3 regions of the Lysinibacillus sp. SGAir0095 genome follow, and region 2 is predicted to be linked to each of the others. Evidence: predicted binding sites of a transcription regulator. Region 2 holds the regulator's gene; each other region holds the start of a gene.
What was found. The regulator LexA, encoded in region 2, represses DNA repair genes until DNA is damaged. The targets are predictions, from matches to a motif close to CGAACATATGTTCG.

Region 1: a site for LexA is predicted at 4,524-4,537, ahead of C1N55_RS08630 (YhjD family protein). Genes of this name have one in related genera too.
Region 3: a site for LexA is predicted at 2,412-2,425, ahead of parE (DNA topoisomerase IV subunit B). Genes of this name have one in related genera too.

What each region holds. Positions count from the first base shown of each region.
Region 1 is NZ_CP028083.1:1,762,366-1,770,485, forward strand. Features, by position in the region: gene C1N55_RS08600 (SDR family oxidoreductase) at 1-331, shown strand, start outside; gene C1N55_RS08605 (GNAT family N-acetyltransferase) at 453-899, shown strand; gene C1N55_RS08610 (YecA family protein) at 1,031-2,017, opposite strand; gene C1N55_RS08615 (phosphopantothenoylcysteine decarboxylase domain-containing protein) at 2,380-3,054, shown strand; gene C1N55_RS08620 (YbaK/EbsC family protein) at 3,171-3,662, shown strand; gene C1N55_RS08625 (VOC family protein) at 3,699-4,451, shown strand; gene C1N55_RS08630 (YhjD family protein) at 4,577-4,951, shown strand; gene C1N55_RS08635 (hypothetical protein) at 4,948-5,136, shown strand; gene C1N55_RS08640 (YitT family protein) at 5,158-5,757, opposite strand; gene C1N55_RS08645 (PstS family phosphate ABC transporter substrate-binding protein) at 5,985-7,148, shown strand; gene C1N55_RS08650 (cold-shock protein) at 7,306-7,506, opposite strand; gene C1N55_RS08655 (formate--tetrahydrofolate ligase) at 7,691-8,120, shown strand, end outside.
Region 2 is NZ_CP028083.1:1,539,249-1,547,368, forward strand. Features, by position in the region: gene C1N55_RS07585 (prepilin peptidase) at 111-866, shown strand; gene C1N55_RS07590 (gamma-glutamyl-gamma-aminobutyrate hydrolase family protein) at 1,536-2,255, shown strand; gene lexA (transcriptional repressor LexA) at 2,471-3,091, opposite strand; gene C1N55_RS20760 (cell division suppressor protein YneA) at 3,263-3,601, shown strand; gene C1N55_RS07605 (YneB family resolvase-like protein) at 3,598-4,257, shown strand; gene C1N55_RS07610 (MerR family transcriptional regulator) at 4,375-4,779, opposite strand; gene C1N55_RS07615 (NAD(P)-dependent alcohol dehydrogenase) at 5,116-6,156, shown strand; gene C1N55_RS07620 (DUF896 domain-containing protein) at 6,400-6,630, shown strand; gene tkt (transketolase) at 6,757-8,120, shown strand, end outside.
Region 3 is NZ_CP028083.1:2,099,671-2,107,790, reverse strand. Features, by position in the region: gene C1N55_RS10370 (flavodoxin family protein) at 1-279, shown strand, start outside; gene C1N55_RS10365 (NUDIX hydrolase) at 338-787, opposite strand; gene C1N55_RS10360 (HesB/YadR/YfhF family protein) at 905-1,195, opposite strand; gene plsY (glycerol-3-phosphate 1-O-acyltransferase PlsY) at 1,223-1,828, opposite strand; gene parE (DNA topoisomerase IV subunit B) at 2,448-4,424, shown strand; gene parC (DNA topoisomerase IV subunit A) at 4,421-6,847, shown strand; gene C1N55_RS10340 (DMT family transporter) at 7,024-7,929, shown strand.

The DNA of each region.
Region 1 (8,120 bases), 220 kb from region 2:
ACTAATTTCAAGACCAATTTTAAAAAGATATGTCATCCCTGGTAGTTTGAAGTTTCAAAGTGTGGATGTTGATGAATATGCGAGTCATATAATAGAATTAATTGAGAAAGGTCCTCAAGGAAAAGTAGATGATTTTTGTGGACCAGAAATAATGACTTTAAAAGAAATGGCTGAGCTGAAAATAAAGATTAACAATGAAACAAATGGCGTTTTAAATATCTCTGTACCAGGTAAATTATTTAGATCATTGGTAGAAGGGAAAAATACAAATTCAAAGCGAAAAATTGGAAAAGTCACATTTGAAGAATATCTACGGAATAGATTGGCTTAAGTTTGCCAATGGAATAAACGTGTGGCAACTATTGCGTTAGTCATTAGATTTTTTAATCTCCAGCTATCTTGATATTTAACCATTTAAAACCCACAAAATATATATAGAAAGGGGTATTGTAGTGAACAAAGACAAAATAATAATAACCCATTATAATTCTATACATGCTGAACAGACAGTCAAAATGTGGCGAGAAAGTAAGGAACGAGCGATTGGTCAGAAAGAAATTCATACTATTGATAATCACATATTTTTCCTAAATAATATATTAACTAAACAATATCAAATAGATTTAGCGATTATAGATGAAAAAATAGTTGGCATGATTGCCTATAATGAAAGAGAGATAAGCCAACTCTATATTCATGTTAATTATCAAGGTAGAGGGGTAGGTCAAGTATTACTTGACAAAGCAAAAGAACAATCCAGTGGGAGACTAACCTTACACACATTTGAAGTAAATACAAAGGCACAACGATTTTACGAAAAGAATGGGTTTAAAATCATTGGTAGAGGACATGAGAATGAAGAAAATTTACCGGATGTTCAATATGAATGGATTTTGTAAACAATACTTAAAAAAATTGAAGAATAATTTTTAAGACGAATTACTTACCCAAGATTATTTAGATTTGAAGCAGTTATATTTGATAATAAACCAACCCCTCTCAAAATAAAATTGAGCGGGGTTGGTTGTTATTATGCTAATACAGCATCATATTCTAAAAGTTCTTGATAATATTTGTTCAGGGAAGAAGCAGAAACACTAAAGTTCTCCGCAATTTCCTTAACGGTGAAAGTAGTTCCGTTTAATAGATCTCTTTCTTGAGCAAAACGGATAGCACCTGCAGCAATAGCGGCTGGTTTTCTGGCCTTAGGTTTTTGCTCAACTAAGTAATCCTCGAGCACAACAAGTAATTGAGGTGCTTCCACATTTTTTTCTTTCAAGAATTGCTTTGCAAGATCCACTACCTCAATCTCAAATGATGTATATTCTTCCCCACTATAGCCTGAATCTACTAAGCCAATCCAGAAATTTAAATGATTGTCTTGTAAATATTGTTCAACTGAGCTATTTGCAGAAGTAAATTGACTAGCAAAATTTTCAAATGCTTGCTTGTAATTTGTTGGGAAGAAAATTAATGTAGAGACTGCCAAATAATGATTTGCTTTTTCAGAGCCATCAGGAAGCAAGAAAGAAAATACTTGCATACCTTCAGGAATTACGCGGTTTGATTCTCGACGAATAAAAAGTTCTTCCTTAGTTAAAGTATGGACTGCTTTAAAGTAGTTTTCCCCAATTTCAGAAACTTCCCCGACAAATAATGTTGGTTGGTTCCAGCTATTTAAGAGATCCACCATTTTCGGACGTATCATTTTTTTCATTGTTCGCTTTAAATAGTTTTCCCAGATATCAGACCGTTTATGGAAGAAGAAGTCATCAAGTGCAACCGCTTCGATTAATTCACGTTGTAAGTGGGATTCTAGTTTAGGTAACCATTCGTTTACTAGATTGATATAATCTTTAATATCTTTCTTTTCAGGGTATACGTTATAAAATGTTTGAAGGACAAGTTCGATTTCGTCTAAAAATACTTTTTCAGTCGTAACTTGCTGCCTTCCTTCACAACATTTTTTGTATTTTTTCCCACTTCCACATGGGCATGGGTCATTGCGTCCTACCATGAACAACACTTCCTTTTCATTAATTCTAGATGAATGTTTAAATGAATAAGCTAATTCGATATTACTATCCAATTATAATAATAACGACTTTATTTTCCGATGAAAAATAATAGTTTATTTTAAACTATTAGAAATATCGGAAATATATTTATTTTATATGTTTCGAAAATCGTAAATAGAATTGAAAATGCAAATTTAATAGAATTATTTTATATTAGAAAGTGAAATAGAGGTATTCTATTGGAAATCTATTAGTAAGAGATTTGCTACTTCTATACTTTTTTAACCTTAATAATAACTTTATTGGTAATTCTTAATATATAATGGTGATATTCAAATATCGATTAAAATAGGTGATTAGAATGAATACATTAAATGGCAAAAAGGTTTTAATTACAAGTGGTGGTACATTAGAAAAATGGGATAATGTGCGTGGCCATACGAATTTATCTAAAGGAGCGATGGGTTGCTTTCTTGGAGAGGCTGCATTAGCTGCTGGGGCAGAAGTGATATATTTACATGGCTATTTTGCCAAACTTCCACAAAACGCAGATGAAATGCGATTAGTGATGTTTGAGGGTATTGAAGATTTGGGGGCTAAAATACAGTCGATCGTCCAAAATGAATTTGTCGACTATCTCATCATGGCGGCTGCAGGATCCGATTGGATTATTGATAAGGTATACGATCAATCAGGTAATCTTTTGGAGGAAAAAGGGAAAATGCCTTCAGATGAGCCCCCTGTCATTCATTTTAAAAAAGCACCGAAAATATTAGGCCAGATTAAAGGATGGTCACCTCATACAACACTAATTGGTTTTAAATTGGAAGCGACAGAAGATGTTGATTATCTAATTAGTCGAGCTAAATTACGTATGGAATCATCAAAGGCTGAGCTAATGGTTGCCAACAGCTCGAAATCGCTTTATGGAATGGACGAGCCGCATTTCATCGTTGCTCAGGATGGTGAGGTTTTGAAAGTAGAAGGAAAAGAAAAAACAGCAAGTAAGTTAGTAGAGATATTAGCGAGCAGATAAGAGTTGAAAAGACTGGATTCCTCCAGTCTTTTTTCTATAGAATAACAGGATTCTTACTTTATACTTTTTTTTCTGTGTATAATGAAATGTAAATAGAATGGAAGGATTGGAAGGGTATGTCATTGCAAAGTGTAAAAGAACATTTGAAAAAATTTAATCGTGAACAAGATATATTAGAATTTGACCAAATTAGTGCTACAGTTGAACAAGCAGCTAATGCTCTTAATGTAATTCCTGCAAAAATAGCGAAAACCCTGTCCTTTAAAGATAAGGAAGGTCACGCATTTTTAGTTGTAACAGCAGGAGATGCTAAAATTGATAATAAAAAATTCCGTTCTCAGTTTGATGTAAAAGCAAAAATGTTGATGGCAGAGGAAGTAGTAGAGCAAACTGGGCATGTCATCGGAGGGGTTTGTCCATTTGGTTTAGCAAAAGATTTAAAGGTATATTTAGATATTTCCATGAAACGCTTTAAAACTGTTTTTCCAGCCTGTGGAAGCGTCAATTCCGCTATAAAATTAACTTGTGATGAGCTAGAACAATATTCGGGAGCCGTTCTTTGGATAGATGTCAGCAAAGACTGGGATGCCGCAGTCAGCACAAGCTAAATTTAGCAATAAACGATAGAGGGAGGAGAAGATTCATTGTATTTATTTGATCATCTTGTTCATTTTGTGGAAAAACCCGAACAACTTGTAGAAAAAACCAGAGAAATTGGGTTACATACTGTTAATGGTGGTAAGCATGAAATGTGGGGAACATATAACTCATTATGTTACTTTGGCTTATCTTATATCGAATTTATCGGGATTTTCAACGAGGCTTTATTTGAAGAAGCAGCTTCCAAACCTTTCACTTTACATGAAACATATAAATTGAAACAATTTCAAAATGGAGTAGTTCGTTTAGCTATGCGATCAACTTCGATTGAAGAGGATGCAGAAAAACTAAGCTCATTAGGCTATGAAGTATATGGACCAGATAATTTTTCCAGAACACGACCAGACGGTTCTGTTTTGAAATGGAAGCTGCTTCACTTTGGAAAACAAGGTCAAAGTCTTGAATTCCCATTCATCATTCAATGGGAAGGAAATGACAATGAGCGCTTAAAAGATCTTACTGAGTCAGGTACAATTAAACCTCATCCACTTGGTAACCTACAGATCAAAGCAATCGAATTTGAGGTTGAAGATTTAACGATTGCAACGGAGTGGGGAAGAGCTTTTGATTTTGAGGTAGAAGGTACAGACATTGCAAAAATGGTAAAAACCCCGAACTGTATATTAACCTTTAAAAAATCTGCAGGGGAAAATAAAATCTCTCAAATTTCCATTCATGGTGGAATGGAAAAACTAGAAGTAGTGTTAGAGGGAGCGAAATATCTCTTCAATAAATAAACGCTAGTATAAGAACATGGTTTGAGTATTTTCTCAGAGCATGTTCTTTTTTTATGATTGCTCTTGAAATTAAGAACAAATGTTCGTATAATGAATTTAAATTAACTAGTTGTTGGGGAAAGTGAGTGATCGAAATGGATTTACCGAATGAAATAAAACCAATGATCCATTTGTATGTCATTTTAGAGTTAGCGATTAAGTCCGTCAAACACGACCAGAAATTATTTGAATCATTTAAAGTGAAACGACCATATTTATCTTTTTGTACACAGCAGTTAGAAATGTTGAAAGAGGAATTTAATAAAGTATCAAAATTACTATATAAAAAGGGTGTAACCTATGAAAAGTATCAATGTTTTAATCAAAATGAATGTCTATACAGCTTCAATTATCGGGGGAAAATCATACCCTTAAAGTACCATGGTGAAATACTGAAAGAGCAAGTAGAGCGAAAAATTAACTTGTTAATAAAAGAAGTTTCTGGGGAAGTGTCACCATGAATAATGATGAAAAAAATGACCGCCTTTCTGAGGTGGAACGGAAAAAGTTAATGGCAGAAATATTGCCTATTCTTGAAAAGAAATCCCAAGAAGAAATTAAATTTGCATTACATCTACTAACTTTAAAAGGAAAGAATGAATTGCAGAAATCCCTAAAAAGAAGGCATTCCCAGCATAATCTCTAATTTCTTTATGAATTATAGTATCTAGGTCCTAACCACATCGACAACGATTGTTGCAATAAAATATGTAATGATCGAAATGATCGCACCCATCAATCCGAATAGAAGAAAAGCAAAAATAAATATAAAGATATTTATGATAAAAATAGATTCGCCAACTGAATAAGAAGTTCTACTGGAAATTAGAATTGCTAGCACGTCAGTCCCATCCAATGCTCCACCGTTCCGAAGGACAATACCAATGCCCATCCCAAGTAGAATAGCACCTATGAAAATCAATAATATAGAATTTCCATATAGGAAGGGTGGAAATACGTCCAAAATTCCAGTTGAGACAGTTAATGCAACGATTCCTAACATGGTACAGAAAGCGAAGCGCTTTCCTAAGTGAATATAGCCTAGCAAAATAAAAGGGATATTCAGTATAAATAGAAGAGCACTTAATGATAACCCAAGTACTTCCGAGAGCATCATCGATACACCAGTTATTCCTCCATCAATCAACCCATTCGGAATTAGAATTACTTCGAGACTAATAGCAGCCATAAAAGCACCTGCAATAATCCATGGAATTTTTTGAAGTAGGTCGTAAATATAAATTTTATAGAGCTTTTTTGATCTCAAATAAGTTCCCCTCTTATGTATAGTAGGAGGAAAAGTTAAAATATTTTAACTTTCCAATGCCTATATCAAATTTATGAGTTCTTCATGAATAAGATACGTACTCTGTTTAAATAATTGAAAATATGAAATTGAAGAAGGTTAAAAGGACATTTCAAATTAAGAGTTATTGTAAAAAAGGAATTTCCCTCATATAAATCGAAGTAAGTAGATGGAAGGAGGTTTGAAACGTGCAAAAGCGATCAGTTTTGGAGCTAATATTTATGTCTATTTTTATATTTATTGGCATTACATTTTTTACAGGTATAGCTGCAATGTACACTTTGATTATGGGGGAAATTCAATATATTGGGCTTATACTCGCAGTAGCAATTCTATTGTTTTTAACCTTTATCTATAATTTATTCCAATTGTTTAAAATGAAAAAAGGGAAAGTAGTATTTTTTACAATCGCATTTATAGCCTTAGGACTGGGATTTATAAAGCCTATACAGGAAGGGTATAAAAACCAATTGGGTACCGTAGATTCTGAGGTGGATATTTATGAATACATGCCTTTTTCAAACAACACTAAGCTTGCCACTTTAAGCGAACCATCTTCATTACAAATTAAAGAAAACCTGCCTAGAATTGATGGGGCAACCGCATTATATCCTTTATACTCATCAGTTGTTCAAGCTACTTATCCAGATAAAGAATATGATTTACATAATAGTGAAGTGATTGTGAGCACAACTCCAAATGCCTATACGAATTTATTCGAAGGAAATGTTGATATGATTTTCGCAGCGGCACCCTCGAAGGCACAACTAAACCGTGCAGAGGGGCTTGGACTAGATTTAAAATTAACTCCAATTGGAAGAGAAGCCTTTGTATTCTTTGTGAATAAAAAGAATGACATTAATGGCTTATCAAGTGAACAGTTAAAAGGTATTTATTCTGGAGAAATCACCAATTGGGAAGAAGTTGGGGGAGGAAATGACAGTATTCGTGCATTTCAGCGACCTGAAGATAGTGGTTCCCAGTCTGCCTTGCAAGCATTTATGGAAGAAACGCCAATAATGGAAGCACCGACTGAAGATGTTGCAACTGGGATGGGAGGCATTATAAGCGAAGTATCACAATATAAAAACTATAAAAATGCTATAGGCTATACTTTTCGTTTTTACTCGACTGGAATGGTCCAAAATAACAAAATAAAATTACTTGAGATTGATGGGGTTCCTCCTACAAAAGCGAATATCCGAAATAATAGTTATCCAATTGCTTCGGAATTCTACATTGTTACAGCTGGAACAGAAAACCAAAACGTAGAAAAACTGATTGACTGGATCTTATCCCCAGAAGGACAAGAACTTGTTGAAAAGGTTGGTTATGTTCCACTTCTTGAGTAGAAAAATCCACCAATTTATTTCGTGCTGTAGTCATTGATTCTTCATACTATTTCTCTCATATAAAAATGAAGTATCGATTAATCGATACTTCATTTTAAGTAGTAATGTTTTAAAAATAAAAAAACCAGTCTTACTTGTATGTCTGACTGGCACCAACTTATAGTTTTACAACATTTGAGGCTTGGGGACCGCGATTTCCTTCTACAATATCAAACGACACAGGTTGTCCCTCATCTAACGTTCTAAATCCTTCTTCTTGTATGCCAGTGAAGTGAACGAAAACGTCTTCACCATCGTTGCATTCAATGAAACCATAGCCCTTTTCATTATTGAACCATTTCACTTTTCCTTGGTGCATAGAGGCGTTCTCCTCCTATTTCGTAGTTCGGCATGTATTAATATGAAGCTATTCCGAATTAAAATATACATGATTGTTATAATAGTGTCAACATTTTGACATTTTATCTAGATAACTTGTCCTTTTTGTTTGTCATAATAAGTTTATAATTAATCTAGACATAGAGAGAAAGTAGGCAGAGAATATGACAACAACAAAACCATTATCTGATTTACAAATTGCAAGTCAAACGAAGATGAAGCCGATAACGGAGATTGCACAGTCTGCTCAAATCCCACTCGATGCAATCGAACAATACGGCAAATATAAAGCAAAAATTGATAGTACGAAAATTTCAGGAAGTACAAATGGGAAAGTAGTTCTTGTTACAGCAACAAGTCCAACCCCAGCAGGTGAAGGAAAGTCGACAATTACTGTTGGCCTTTCAGATGCTTTAAAGCAATTACAGCAGAAAGTAATCGTAGCATTACGAGAACCTTCGCTAGGGCCGGTAATGGGGATCAAGGGTGGTGCAACCGGTGGCGGCTACTCACAAGTTGTACCGATGGAAGATATCAATCTACATTTTACGGGAGACTTGCACAGTATAACGACTGCAAATAATGCCCTAGCTG
Region 2 (8,120 bases):
TTACTTCGTCTATTTAAGAATTCCTGGCAAGTGTCAGGCAAAACATTCAAACTATCGGGATTCGTAAATTGACGGGTCCCGATCATTTCTATTTATAGGAGGTGCATACTGTGGAATTAGTTTATACCGTGTTTGCATTTATCTTTGGTCTTGTCTTTGGCTCATTTTTTAATGTAGTCGGCCTAAGAGTGCCCAAAAAAGAGTCCATCGCTACACCACCATCGCATTGCACAAATTGTAATCGTCGTTTAACCCTACAAGATCTAATTCCTGTATTGTCATACATATTTTTACGAGGGAAATGCCGTACTTGTGGGGCGAAGGTTTCACCAATCTATATCCTTACAGAACTTGTTACGGGGATATTATTTGCATTAGCTGTCTGGAAATTAGGCATAACGATGGAAACAGCCGTGGCACTTCTGTTCATTTCCTTATTAATGATTATCGTAGTATCTGACTTCGCTTATATGCTTATTCCTGATAAAGTGTTATTGTTTTTCTTACCGATATTAGCATTAGGACGCATTTTTTCACCAATCGACCCATTGTGGGATAGCCTTTTAGGAGCAGTTGTAGGCTTTGGTATCCTATATCTCATTGCCGTACTATCTAAAGGTGGCATGGGTGGGGGAGACATCAAGCTCTTCTTCCTTATTGGCCTTGTCTTAGGAACTTTAAATACATTATTAACACTATTTCTGGCTGCCTTCATTGGCATGATTGTCGGTATTATCGTTCTTAAGGTACGCAACCAAGGAAGGAAAACCCCAGTTCCATTCGGCCCCTCCATCGCTCTAGCTGCCATCATTGTTTATTTCTATGGCGACATCATACTAGACTGGTATGCGAATCTATTTTCATAAAATAAAACCTTAAAGTTGCCTCAATTGTTTAAATACAGTTGAGGCATTTCTATTAGCCATAAATCTTATAACCATTGAAACTAGTATGAGTGATTAAAAGGAGTTGAAAGAATCTTGTTAAAAAATCAAACACTATTAGTTAACTATCTGATTAATGATACGCTTTCAACAATCCCCACGTACGAACAAACAGTGGATGATGAATTAAAAACTATCCAATATGAAGTGTATATTGGTAACCAACTTCTAATCTCAAAGCCGTCAAGTGTTACAGAGCTAGGTATAAAGAATCTTCAAAGAGAGCTTCCAAACAAGATTAGAATCGCCTCCTGCCAAACGTGTAGATTTGGTAACTTCAACCCATATGGTGATCACGATAATGAAGTGTTCTGCATGAGAGATTCGAGTTTAATAATAAAAACGAGCTTTGTTCAATTTTTTCTTCTAGTATAGAGCTTGAAAAAAGAAGACATCACTTACTTGATTTTTGCATAAACTACGAGCCTATTTCCATTAAAGATTATTACACATACAATGATTGGAAATGGGAAGAAATGCGAACCCGATGAAAGTTAAGTAGTAAACAACTTTCGATTAGAGGAAAAAACAAATTTACATAGAATATTCTAAAGCAAGTTATTAATTTAGAGAGCTTTTGGAGGTGTTTGAATGAAACCCATAATAGGTGTCACAATGACAACGAACAACGGGCAATATTGTATCAATGAAGCATATGTGAAATCCATCATTCAAGCTGGTGGAATTCCGGTGAATATTCCATTTGGGGTTGAAAGTGATGCAGATCAATTGCTTGATGGGATAGATGGATTACTATTAACAGGTGGGGTGGACGTTCATCCTCATTTTTTTGACGAGGAACCACATATCAAAATCGGCCAGATCATGCTACAACGTGATGAAGTCGAACTTGAGCTAACAGAAGCAGCACTGAAGAAGACAATTCCAATCTTCGGAATTTGTCGAGGGATTCAGTTATTAAATGTAGCTTTGGGTGGGACCCTCTACCAAGATATCAATTCGCAATATGAGGAAACGCCAATCCTGCATCAACAAAATGCTTTAAGAAGAGAAGCTTCACATTATATCGAGATTACGAAAGGCAGTATGCTGTATGAAATTATCGGTAAAGAAAAAGTTGCAGTGAATTCATTCCACCACCAAGCCTTAAAAAAGGTGCCAGACATCTTCCAAATTACAGCCAAAGCAAGTGACGGCATCATAGAAGCCATTGAAATGAAGGATTACCCTTACTGTGTAGGAGTACAATGGCATCCTGAAGAAATGGCCATAGCAGATGATGAGACCGCAAAAAATCTATTCAAATCGTTTATCGATGCATGTAAAAGTAAAGTAAAGAATGGTAGTTAATGAGGATAGGGCCCGGAATCCTAAATTAACTAAGTGACCATAATCGCATTTATGTGATCACATTAAAAATCAAGCGACCATATAGCCAGTCAAGTAATCAAAACCAATTACTAAATAATCACATCCATCCTAAGCGAGAACATAAATTCCAACTAATAAACTAATAAACTAAAAAAGGTTGTCTCACAGTCTATAGACTAACGAGACAACCTTTTTTAATGGATATTACGATATAAGCCTACTACTTTACCTAAAATTGATACTTTATTTACTAGGATTGGGTCCATACTTGAATTTTCAGGTTGTAGACGGAAATGAGTTTTTTCCTTGAAGAAACGTTTTACTGTTGCTTCATCATCTTCTGTCATTGCTACAACAATTTCTCCGTTATTTGCAGTGTTCGTTTGTTTAACAACGACATAATCTCCATCCAAAATACCGGCCTCAATCATTGATTCTCCCATTACTTCTAGCATGAATAGGTTTTCTTCACTAGTACCGTAAGCATCTGGAAGAGGGAAGTATTCTTCTATATTTTCGATTGCAGTGATTGGAAGACCAGCTGTAACTTTCCCTACTAAGGGAACATGAACAACGGATTGCTTTTGAACTGTTACTTCTTCTTGGTCTAGAATTTCAATTGCACGTGGTTTAGTTGGATCTCGACGTATTAAGCCTTTGCTTTCTAAACGAGCTAAATGTCCATGTACAGTTGAACTTGAGGCAAGACCTACTGCTTCCCCGATTTCACGAACAGAAGGCGGATAACCTTTTGTGCGAACCTCTTCTTTTATGAATGTTAAAATATCTTCTTGTCTTTTTGATATTTTTTTCAACTCTATCACCTCTTTTTGTGAATATGTATCTCTATTAGTTACATATAGTATATCAGTGAAAGAACAAAAATGCAAACATAGGTTCGAAAACGTTGTTGACAAAAACAAACGTTCGTATTAAAGTAAGAACATACATTCGTGAGAACAAATATTCGAAAAGAGGGTTAAATTATGAACTGGTTACAAAAAAATACTTATATTGTGGTGTTATTCGTTGCTTTCTTTGTGATGGGAGCATTTCTATTAATTACTGATAAGGGCAATACAACATATGAACAAATTGAAATTCAGCATGGTGATACTTTATGGACGCTAGCAGAACAATATCGTGGTAAAATGACAAAACAAGAGTGGATCAAGCAAGTAAAAACTGAAAATGGACTTACTGGGGAACATATTGTTGCAGGACATGCTATTACGGTTCCAATTAATGAAAAAAGTATCTATATTGCAAATTTAAAGAGTGAAGAAGAGCTTCATTCAGTAGAGGTAGCGATTAAAAATCCATGAGTAAACAGAACACTGCAGTCATTTATACACGGGTAAGTACAGAAAAAAATACGCAAGAGACTTCGCTTGTTCGACAAGAAGAAGAACTGCGACGCTATGCCAGTGAAATGAATTTTCAAGTATTAGAAATATTTCAGGATCAACATAGTGGCTATGAAGTTGAAAGGGATGGCCTCCTGGAAATGCTAGACTTTATAAAAGAGAAAAATGTACCAGTATTATTTGTGCAAGACGAAACGCGTTTAGGACGTGGTAATGCACGAATGGCTGTCCTGCATTTACTACAAAAAAATGGCACAATAGTTTATTCCTTAAATAACGCAGGACAGTTAAGCCTAAATGAGATGGATACGATGCTGCTAGAGATTTTAGCAATTGTGGAAGAGTATCAACGAAAAATTCACAATGCCAAAATAAAAAGGGGAATGAGACGTGCTGTTGATAATGGCTATCGTCCCGAGTTAAATATTAAAAATCGGCATAATCATGAAGGAAGAGAGAGAATAGAAGTTCCAATCGAGGAGATTGTTAATCTTCGAGAAAAAGGACTGACGTTCCAAGAAATCGCCTCAACTTTACGAGGGGTAGGCTTTCAAGTTAGCAAAGCAACTGTACATCGAAGATACATAGAATATATTGAAGAACTTGAAGTTTAAACTCTTGTCTAATCGGTCTTTGCTAATTTTGGGGCTAGCTTACTAGTAACTAGCCCCACCACTTATTCAATATTTCCGAACCCCGACAACTCAGCAAACTTACAACAGAAAGTCATATTAAATTCCTACTTTGTTATCTATAAGTACGTCTTCCGTACCTGCTTCCAATGCAGTTTTGTAATATAGCGTTTTATGTTCAATTACCTCAAGTGTTCTTTTCAGTTCCTCCATTTGTGCTTCTACAGTCGCTTTTCGATCGATGAACATTTCGTATCTTTGCTGTAGGGTAGAGTCTCCAGCAGAGCACCATGCTATAAAATTTCGAATATCCTTAATAGGCATTCCAGTTGATTTTAAGCATTGAATTACTTTAAGAAATGTAATATCAGAATCTTTGAACAATCTTGTTCCGTTAGGTGTCCGTTCTACAAACGGCATGAGTCCTTCTTTGTCGTAGTATCGCAAGGTGTATACTGTGAGATTTAATTCTTTTGCAACTTCACTAATAGAATATGTAGTCATCATTTATCACCTTTTCTTATACTTATATTTTTTTCTTTATGATTAGGGAAAGTTTATCACTTAATATACTGAAATTCAAAGTTCGCTTAATAGTTAAGTAGGAAATAGTACGATTTAATTATGATATAAATTTTAGCTGTTGGTTTGTATCGTTCATATAACAATTAATCCTAAAATAAATCTAACACTTGACCTAGAGTTAACTATAAGGAATACCATAGTTTTACAAGAGGATAGCTGGAGTGAAATTTACGTAAATGGTATTTCAATTTTACATTTCATCAGACTCGAGTAAATCTATTCTCTTAATAAATCAAATTTTTGGAGGGATTTTTAATGATAACTGCTAAAGCACGTGCTATCGATGGTCCAAATAACACTTTTCGAGCTGCCGAAATTACACGACGTGATTTAGATTTGCATGATGTGTTAATTGAAATTAAATATGCGGGTATTTGTCATTCCGATATTCATACTGCTCATGGTGAGTGGGGGGCAGTCAATTATCCTCTTGTTCCTGGACATGAGATTGCAGGGATTGTAACAGATGTAGGTGCAGAAGTTACTAAGTATAAAGTGGGTGACCGTGTTGGGGTAGGCTGCATGGTTGATTCTTGCGGAGATTGTGAAAATTGCCATAAGGGGGAAGAACAATTCTGTCTAAATGGACATGTTCCTACTTATGCTGGAGTTGACAAATACGGTGAGCCAACTCAAGGTGGCTATTCTTCTCACATTGTGGTGACTGAAAACTTTGTAGTTAGAATTCCAGATAATATTGAGCTAGATAAAGCAGCACCGTTACTATGTGCAGGTATTACAACATTCTCACCATTAAACCGATGGGGAGCTGGACCAGGTAGGAAAGTAGCTGTTATTGGTTTGGGCGGTCTTGGCCATATGGCCGTACAGATTGCTCATGCGATGGGTGCTGAAGTAACAGTCTTATCCCAAACATTGAATAAAAAAGAAGACGGCTTGGAATTAGGAGCAGATCATTACTATGCGACAAGTGATTCCGGAACGTTTAAAAAACTTGCTGGTCATTTTGATTTAATCATTAACACAGTTAGTGCGAAAATTGACATCAATGCCTATTTTGGATTACTCACAGTAGACGGCACACTTGTAAACGTTGGTGCTCCAGCTGAGCCGTTATCAGTCAATGTATTTTCTTTGATTGGCGGGCGTCGTTCCTTTGCAGGTTCGTTAATCGGGGGAATCCGTGAAACACAGGAAATGTTAGATTTCTGTGCACAACACAATATTGCTTCTAAAATTGAAGTAATCTCAGCCGACCAAATTGACGAAGCCTATGAACGTGTCTTAGCTTCAGATGTGAAATATCGATTTGTCATTGATATCAGTACCATGTAGTCAAAAATAAATTTTAGAGCGGACATTCAATCAGTATTACTTTTTGAATGTCCTTTTACCTCGATCTAACCCACGAAATTTTATCCTTTATATATTACATATCTATCAATTAAGATGAATTACTTGCACTTCCTCCCATTTTTACTTACCTTTGAAGTATTGAATATCTTCATTTAATATTAGTTTGGCACAATCTTCAAATTCTTCCATATTAAATGATTGAAATAGAAAGGTGAGAACTAAATGTTATCCGAACAAAAAATAAAAAGAATTAATGAGCTATCAAAAAAGGCAAAAGAGGGTAAATTAACTGAGGCCGAAGCAAAGGAACGTACACAACTTCGTAAAGAATATTTAGATTCTTTCCGTTCTTCTTTCCGAAATACAATCGAAAACGTTCAAATTATTGATGCAACTGGTAATGATGTAACGCCAGAGAAAATAAAAGAAATTCAACGAAATAAATTGAACTAATAATGTGACATATTAAAGAAAAGTAGGACATTAATCTAAAAATGTCCTGGAATAGGATTGTTTTCTTAGAAAATCTTGTCTAAACTGTAAAAGTACAATATTAAGCGCGAGAAAGGATATCACAAAATGGCACAATCTGCTGATCTTTTAGCAATTAATGCAATCCGAACTTTATCAATTGACGCAATCGAAAAAGCGAACTCTGGTCACCCTGGTTTACCAATGGGGGCTGCCCCAATGGCTTATACTTTGTGGACAAAACAATTACGTCATAATCCACAAAATCCAAAATGGGTGAATCGCGATCGCTTTGTTCTTTCGGCTGGTCATGGTTCGATGCTACTATATAGCTTATTACACTTAGGTGGATATGGTTTAGATATGGAAGAAATTAAAAACTTCCGTCAATGGGGTTCTAAAACACCAGGACATCCTGAGTTTGGTCATACTGTCGGTGTAGAAGCAACAACAGGTCCTCTTGGTCAAGGGATTGCGATGTCTGTTGGTATGGCAATGGCTGAACGTCATTTAGCTGCTACATATAATAAACCAGGTCATGAAATCGTTGATCACTATACATTCGCTCTTTGCGGAGATGGGGATCTAATGGAAGGTGTTGCAGCGGAAGCAATTTCATTAGCTGGACACTTACAATTGGATAAATTAATTGTTTTATACGATTCAAATGATATTTCTTTAGACGGAGATTTAGCAAAATCCTTCTCTGAAAACGTACAAAAACGTTTCGAATCCTATGGCTGGAACTACATTCATGTAGCAGATGGTACAGAAGTAGATGCAGTAAACACTGCAATCGAGAAAGCGAAACAATCAGAAGGCAAACCAACACTAATTGAAATCAAAACGGTTATTGGTTTCGGTTCACCAAACAAATCTGGTAAAGCAGATTCTCATGGTGCGCCACTTGGTACTGATGAAGTTGTATTAACGAAAACAGCTTACGGTTGGGAACATGAGCCATTCCAAATTCCAGAGGAAGTCTATTCGATTTTCAAAGAAGCAGCTGAAAAACAAGGTGTTCAACCAGAGGCAGAATGGAACACAAAATTTGAAAGCTATAAAGCAGAATATCCAGAACTGGCTGATCAGTTCATTAAAGCAATGAACAATGAGCTTCCTGCAGACTTCGATGCAGAAGTACCAGTATACGAAGCTGGAAAATCAGTTGCAACACGTTCTTCATCAGGTGATGTAATCAATGCTCTAGCTAAAAAAGTCCCTTCATTCTTCGGAGGAAGTGCTGACCTTGCTGGTTCTAATAAAACAACGATTAAAGGTGCTGGGGATTTCTTCCCGGATACTCCTGAAGGTCGCAACATTTGGTTTGGTGTTCGTGAATTCGCAATGGGTGCAGCCTTAAACGGTATGGCTTTACACGGTGGATTAAATGTATTCGGTGGAACATTCTTCGTCTTCTCTGACTATGTTCGTCCAGCAGTGCGTTTATCTGCATTAATGGGCTTACCTGT
Region 3 (8,120 bases), 560 kb from region 2:
TGGTCTCAAACTTTACGAGATAAAGACCGTCCTAACTTTAGAGAAGAATTAGCGAAGAAAAGTGCATATGTAATTGCCGTAGGAGGAGATCGGCCATCTATTAAGGCACTTCCGATGATACAACAGTTTCAATACATTTGTGACTTTTTTGGAATGACACTGGAAAGTTACTTAATCGGAAAAGCAAGTAAACCAGGAGAGATTCAAATTGATACGAAATCTATTGCTGCTGCTAGTGGGATGAATTCCGCATTGAAAAAACAGTTGGCGTCTAATTGAATCAGTTAGTTAAAACGAGTTGATAGCATGAGAGTCAACTCGTTTTATGATGGAGAAATCAGGAGACGATTTCTTCGATATAGGGTGTAATAAATCCTTTGTACTCATGTTTTATATTTTCTGGAAGCCGAAGTGGTGAAAAGTACTTTAATTCCTTTGATTCTTGATTGAGCCTTAAATCACCACTAACGGATTTAGTAAGAAAAACGGCTGTGACCGAATAAAATTCATCGCCATTTTCGATTTTGCAGTAGTAATCTTTTCCTGAAAAGACCCCTAACAATTTCAAATCTTGAATGATTAATCCTGTTTCTTCAAAAACCTCTCTACAAGCTACTTCCTCGTAGCTTTCACCTAAATCCATCAAACCTCCAGGTAAACCCCAGCTGCCATTAGGGCGTTGTTGCAAAAGAATTTCCTTTTGATTATTTACAATGATGACAACAGAGCCAGGTAAAATTAACGGTTTAGAGCCAACAAATATACGGATTGATTTATAATATTCCATATTAAGACCTCATTTAAATTCTTATTTAGCTATTACTATTCGATTCTAATTACTTAAAAACCTTTATTAAAATAAAAAAGCGAGAAGTCCTCATTAGGTTACTTCCCGCTCTTGATATCACTTTAAATAGTCATATTTAAGTTCTTCTGTTTCTATATTTACATCTACCAGTAAATCATGTTCATTAAAGAACCAAAGATCGTCTTTTTCTATATAGAAATGAACACCTTCAATTGTTTCTTTTACCCCTATATCATGTGGCTCTTCACGATTCATACCTAGTGAAAATCCTTCGTGGAAGGGAGAGGCACCACCATATCGTGCGTAGAAACGAATCATGTCGCCTGGTGATACTTCCATTTCTTCTTTAAACCAACGCAATGCTTCCTTGGTAACTTTAATGTTCATTCCATAAACTTCCCTTCAGACCATTCTTTACATCCATTTCACTTTTGGTTCAGTTCCATCTTTTATACGTTTTAGATTTGCACGATGGCGATAGAAAATGAATGCCGTTAATAGTAAAATTAAAATTAATAAGGCTACATCACCTGTGACAATTACATAAATAATACTATAAATCAAAGCAACGACTGAAACAATCATCGATGACAAACTAACTATTTTCGTTAGTTTTAATGCTACAAAGAATCCTGCGACCAATAAAAGAAATAGTGGCCAAGCATAGCCTAATAATACACCGCCAGAAGTTGCTACAGCCTTACCTCCTCGGAATCCAGCAAAGATTGGGAACATATGTCCAACAACTGCTATAGCTCCTAAAATCAGAGGATGGATAGTTGTTTCAGTGAAAAGGGGTAGTAGTGGCAATAATGTTGCTGCTGTCCCTTTTAAGATGTCGAGTATCGTAACGATTAGGCCGGCTTTCTTTCCGAGTACGCGAAATGAGTTTGTCCCACCTAAATTTCCACTGCCATGCTCTCGAATATCAGTTTTATAGAATATCTTGCCAATCCAAAGACCAGAAGGAATAGAGCCGATTAAATATGCTGCACAAATAAGAATAATTGCATTAACCATAGAATGTTCCTTTCAAAAAATTAATAGTTGGTACTAATACTTGTAATAACAATATACCACCTTTTTAACCATTTGAGGAAGATGTATTTGTATTTAGATGATTTAACCAACAAATTAGAAGACCTTCATTAAGTGTCACTTCTTGTGTAGCATTTTATACAATTCTTGATGGTGATACTATCATAACAAAGTTTTTTTAAAGAAAATGAATGAAGTTGAAGGAAAAAGTGAAAATTATCGTGAATAAATGTACAATATGTTTTTAAATTAACAGGTATAATTAGTAAAAATTAACTTCACGGGAATAGTAAGTACTTATATAATTGCTGTGAATAAGAAATTAAAAAAAGAGGGTATAAAATTAACCTGCGTGAGGCTAAGTCTCCGGTTGATGGTACAGATTTTCAAAAATGATTTTACTCGAACGAGTTCTGGTGAAGTCTGGCCTTAAAACCAAGGCGAATTTGATTAACTAAACTTCTATTTGTATAGAGCCACATGAGTTTGATACAATAAGAAAGCTTATTTCTGTTATTGAAATATTGACAGAAATTACTATAATCATTACGATTGATATAGAGATAGAACGGATGTTTGTATTTTTGGAGGGGGATTTGATTTGGCAATAAATCAGCCAGGGATCGCATATGATGACGATGCCATTCAAGTATTAGAAGGTTTAGAAGCGGTTCGAAAGCGACCAGGAATGTATATTGGCTCCACAGACAGTCGAGGTCTTCATCACTTAGTTTATGAAATAGTGGATAATGCGGTAGATGAAGCTCTTGGTGGATTTGGATCACATATCATCGTAAAAATTCATGAGGATGGATCTGTAAGCGTTCGAGATTATGGTCGAGGAATGCCTACTGGGATGCACAAAATGGGGAAACCAACTCCTGAAGTCATTTTTACAATCCTTCATGCTGGAGGAAAATTTGGACAAGGTGGCTATAAAACAAGTGGTGGTTTACATGGTGTAGGCTCTTCCGTTGTGAATGCACTTTCCAAATATTTAGAAGTTACCATTTATCGTGATGGACAAATCTATCGCCAACGCTTCGAGCATGGTGGGAAACCGGTTACAACTCTTGAAGTGATTGGAACTACAAAAGAAACAGGAACAAACGTTCATTTCCTTCCAGACAAAGATATTTTCTCTGTTACTAAATTTAATTACGACATATTAGCTGAACGTCTGCGTGAATCTGCCTTTTTATTAAAAGGGTTAAAAATTGAATTAATTGATGAACGTGGTGATGGACAGACTGATATTTTTCATTATGAGAGCGGTATTGAAGCATTTGTTACTTACTTAAATGAGGAAAAAGATGTTCTTCACCCTGTTAAATATGTAGAAGGTTCTCAGGAAGGCATTGAGGTTGAGTTTGCATTTCAATTTAATGATGGCTATTCAGAAACGATTCTTTCCTTTGTCAATAACGTGCGTACTCGTGATGGTGGAACACATGAAACTGGTGCAAAATCTGCCATGACAAAAGTGTTTAATGAATACGCCCGCAAAGTCGGCCTTCTAAAGGAAAAAGATAAAAACCTAGAGGGAACGGATATTCGAGAAGGTCTTTCGGCAATTGTTTCTGTTCGTATTCCTGAGCATCTTCTACAATTTGAAGGACAAACAAAAAGTAAACTTGGAACAACTGAAGCTCGTTCTGCAGTTGAGAGTGTGGTACAAGAGCAAATGCTTTATGTATTAGAAGAAAATGCTGAGTTGTCTGCTTCTCTTGTTCGAAAGGCAATCCGTGCTCAGCAAGCTCGTGAAGCCGCTCGTAAAGCAAGAGAGGATGCTCGTAGCGGGAAGAAGAAAAAATCAAGTACACTACTTTCTGGGAAGTTAACTCCTGCCCAGTCTAAAAATGCCGCTCGAAATGAATTATACCTAGTAGAGGGTGATTCTGCTGGCGGTTCTGCTAAACAAGGACGTGACCGTACTTTCCAAGCGATTTTACCACTGCGCGGTAAAGTAATTAATACAGAAAAAGCTAAGCTAGCAGATATCATGAAAAATGAAGAAATCTCAACAATTATTCATACGATTGGTGCTGGAGTAGGAGCGGATTTTAATATAGATGATTCCGCATACAACAAAGTGATTATTATGACCGATGCCGATACGGATGGTGCCCATATTCAAGTATTACTATTAACTTTCTTCTATAAATATATGAGACCTTTAATTGACGCAGGGAAAGTTTATATTGCATTACCGCCACTTTACAAGGTTTCTAGAGGTGCTGGTAAAAAAGAAGTGATTGAATATGCTTGGACAGAAAAGGAACTGCAATCGGCTATCCAAAAGGTTGGAAAAGGGTATATGCTCCAACGATATAAAGGATTAGGAGAAATGAATGCCGATCAATTATGGGATACTACAATGAACCCAGAAACAAGAACGTTAATCCGTGTAACAATTGAAGATGGAGCACGTGCAGAGCGTCGCGTTACAACACTGATGGGTGATAAGGTAGAACCTAGACGTAAATGGATTGAATCCAATGTAGATTTTGGTATGGAGGATGACTTAAATATCCTAGATAGTGATTTCATCCAACATGAGGAGGACTTAGAAGTATGACGACACCCGAACGTTATCAAGAGTTACCGTTAGAAGAAGTGATGGGCGATCGGTTCGGTCGTTATAGTAAGTACATCATTCAGGATCGTGCTTTACCTGATGCCCGTGATGGTTTAAAACCCGTACAACGAAGAATTCTTTATGCCATGTTCAATGAAGGAAACACAAACGAAAAGCCTTTCCGAAAATCTGCCAAAACAGTAGGGAACGTAATCGGTAATTTCCACCCACATGGTGATACATCCGTTTATGATGCTATGGTTCGTCTAAGTCAGGACTGGAAAATGCGTCATATGCTTATTGAAATGCATGGGAACAACGGTTCGGTTGATGGTGACCCACCTGCAGCGATGCGTTATACTGAAGCACGTTTATCTGCTATTGCTGCCGAAATGCTTCGTGATATCAATAAAGGAACTGTTGATTTCGTACCAAACTTTGATGATCAAGATTTAGAACCGACTGTATTACCTTCGAGATTTCCAAACTTGCTTGTTAACGGTTCTACAGGAATTTCTGCTGGTTATGCGACAGACATTCCACCGCATAACTTAACTGAATCACTTGACGCAGTACTAATGCGTTTAGATAAGCCAAATTGTTCTGTTGATGATCTAATGACGGTTATTAAAGGACCTGATTTCCCGACAGGTGGTATTATTCAAGGTGTAGAGGGTATTAAAAAAGCATATGAAACTGGCAGAGGGAAAATAATTGTTCGATCAAAAGCCACAATTGAAGCGCTAAAAGGTGGAAAAGAGCAAATTATTATTACTGAACTTCCTTTCGAGGTTAATAAAGCTAACTTAGTAAAGAAAATTGATGAACAGAGGGTAGATAAACGCTTAGAGGGAATCTCTGAAATTCGAGATGAATCTGATCGTACTGGCCTTCGTATTGTGATTGAGTTAAAGAAGGATGTACAAGCAGTTGGTATATTAAACTACCTTTATAAATCAACTGAACTACAAGTCAATTACAATTTTAATATGATTGCTATTCATAACCGTCGTCCGACAATGATGACTCTTCCATTAATGCTGGATTCTTATATAGCCCACCAGAAGGATGTAGTAACAAAACGTTCTAGATTTGACCTTAAAAAGGCTAATGATCGCTTACATATCGTAGAAGGGTTAATTAAAGCTATATCCATTTTAGATGAAGTGATTGCGACGATTCGTTCTTCAAAAGATAAACGTGATGCAAAATCTAATTTAGAAGCTCAATTTGGTTTTACAGAGTCTCAATCAGAAGCAATTGTAAGTTTACAATTATATCGTTTAACCAATACAGATATTACAGAGCTACGTGCAGAACAAGAAGAGCTTGAAAAGTCCATTGCAAGGCTAAACGATATTCTGGGGAATGAAAAACAATTGATTAAAGTAATCAAATCTGAGTTAGCTGAAATTCGAACAAAATTTGCTGAAGAACGTCGTTCAATTATACAAGCAGAAATCGAAGAAATTAAGTTAACGCTGGATGTACTTGTGCCAAGTGAAGAAGTTGTTGTCACGGTAACGAAAGACGGCTATGTAAAACGTACAAGTACAAGGTCTCATTCAGCTTCGAATGGTCAGGATTTTGCAATGAAGGATTCTGATTATCTATTATTTGAAGAAACTCTTAACACTCAACATCATTTATTGCTCTTTACGAATAAAGGAAACTACATTTATCAACCGGTTCATGAATTACCAGATATTCGTTGGAAGGATCTTGGGCAGCATATATCAAGTATTGTCCCAATTGATCAAGATGAGGAAATTATCGAAGTGATTGGTATTGACAAGTTCGACAAAGAAAATATTTATATACTTACTGCAACAAAAGAAGGGCAAATTAAACGCTCTGCCTTAGCAGATTACTCTGTTACTCGCTATTCTAAGCCTATTAAAACAATGAATATCAAAGGTGAAGATGAAGTAATTTTCGCAAGTCTTGTTTCAACAGAATCAGAAATCTTACTAACAACTTATCTAAGCTATTGTCTTCGTTTTGATATCGAAGAAATCCCTGTAACAGGAGTTAAAACTGGTGGGGTTAAAGGTATCAATTTAAAGGATGAAGACGTTTTAACAGCTGTAAATCTATTAAATTCAGAAGATAATCAAGAAGTAGTCATCGTGACACATCGAGGATCAGTAAAACGAATGAATGTTTCTGAAGTTGAAAAAAGTTCTAGAGCTAAACGAGGCGTAGTCACTTTAAAAGAATTAAAATCAAATCCTCATCGAATCTTCACCGTTAAAGTTGTTTCTGCGAATGATACTGTTTTATTAGAAACAGAGAAAAATGTGCAAGAAACCATTGTTGTGAAATCTTTATCGAAAGCAGATCGCTACTCGAATGGATCATTAAAAATAGATGTATCCAATGACGGAAAATTAATGCGTGTTAATGTGTCGACAAAAGAGTAGGAGTAATTTTAACTCGTATGAGATATATAAAAACGTTACCACGTTTTTATATATCTTTTTTTATTAGCTTAGAAATTTGCAGTTAATAATATTCTGAAAAGATAAAATGTACATTGCTTTCTGCCATCAATACGAATAAGATAGAGATGTTTGTGTTATATTCAAGGAGGTTTAATATGATATTACAGGGTAGGAAAAAGGGAATTATTTTAGTGCTAACAGCAGCTTTTTTCTGGGGAATTTCAGGAACAGTTTCGCAATATCTCTTTCAAGTCTTACATATCCGTGCAGAATGGTTAACTACTGTACGTCTATTATCTGCTGGTCTCTTACTAACATTAATCGCTTATAAACAACAAGGAAATAGAATATTTGATATTTGGCGACATAAGGCAGATATTTTAGGAATTATTATATTTGGAATTATTGGGATGATTGGTGTTCAATATACATATTTAGCAGCTATTCAACATGGCAATGCAGCTACTGCCACGATTCTACAATATTTAGGTCCAGCAATTGTAACGAGTTATTTTATTCTGAAAGCTAAAAGACGTCCCACAACAAAAGAAATTATTGCAGTATTCTTAGCACTTTTAGGTACATTTTTACTTGTAACTCATGGAAATATACAATCACTATCTATCTCGAAGCTTGGTTTCTTTTGGGGGATATTGTCCGCTTTTGGACTTGCATTCTATACGATACATCCTATTGAGCTATTAAAAAGATGGGGTTCAACAATTGTTGTAGGGTGGGGCATGATTATTGGTGGGGTTGTATTTAGCTTTGTTGCACCTCCATGGAAATTTGAAGGGGAATGGACTTTCACAACTAACTTTGCATTTTTATTTGTGGTTTTATGTGGGACAGTTCTTTCTTTTTATAGTTATTTAGAAAGCATAAAATATTTATCTGCCTCTGAAACTAGCTTATTTGCATGTGCTGAGCCATTATCAGCTGCCATTACGTCCGTTCTCTTTCTTGGTGTTTCATTCGGTTGGATCGATTGGATTGGTTCTGTATTTATACTCCTTACGATTGTCGTATTAGCAAAAAAACAAAAGGCATCTCCAGGTTGATCTTTGTGATGATCCTGGAAATGCCTTTTATGTTTGTTATAGATTTTATCCAATGATTCTTTCTTCGTCTTTGTTGTTCGTTCATGTGTACTAAAATTGACCTGACCTCGCTGTACTGTCACATCTTTTCCTTGCTCACGTAATTGCTTCAATCTTTTCTTCTTTGCGTTTGAATTGGCCATATTTTTCAC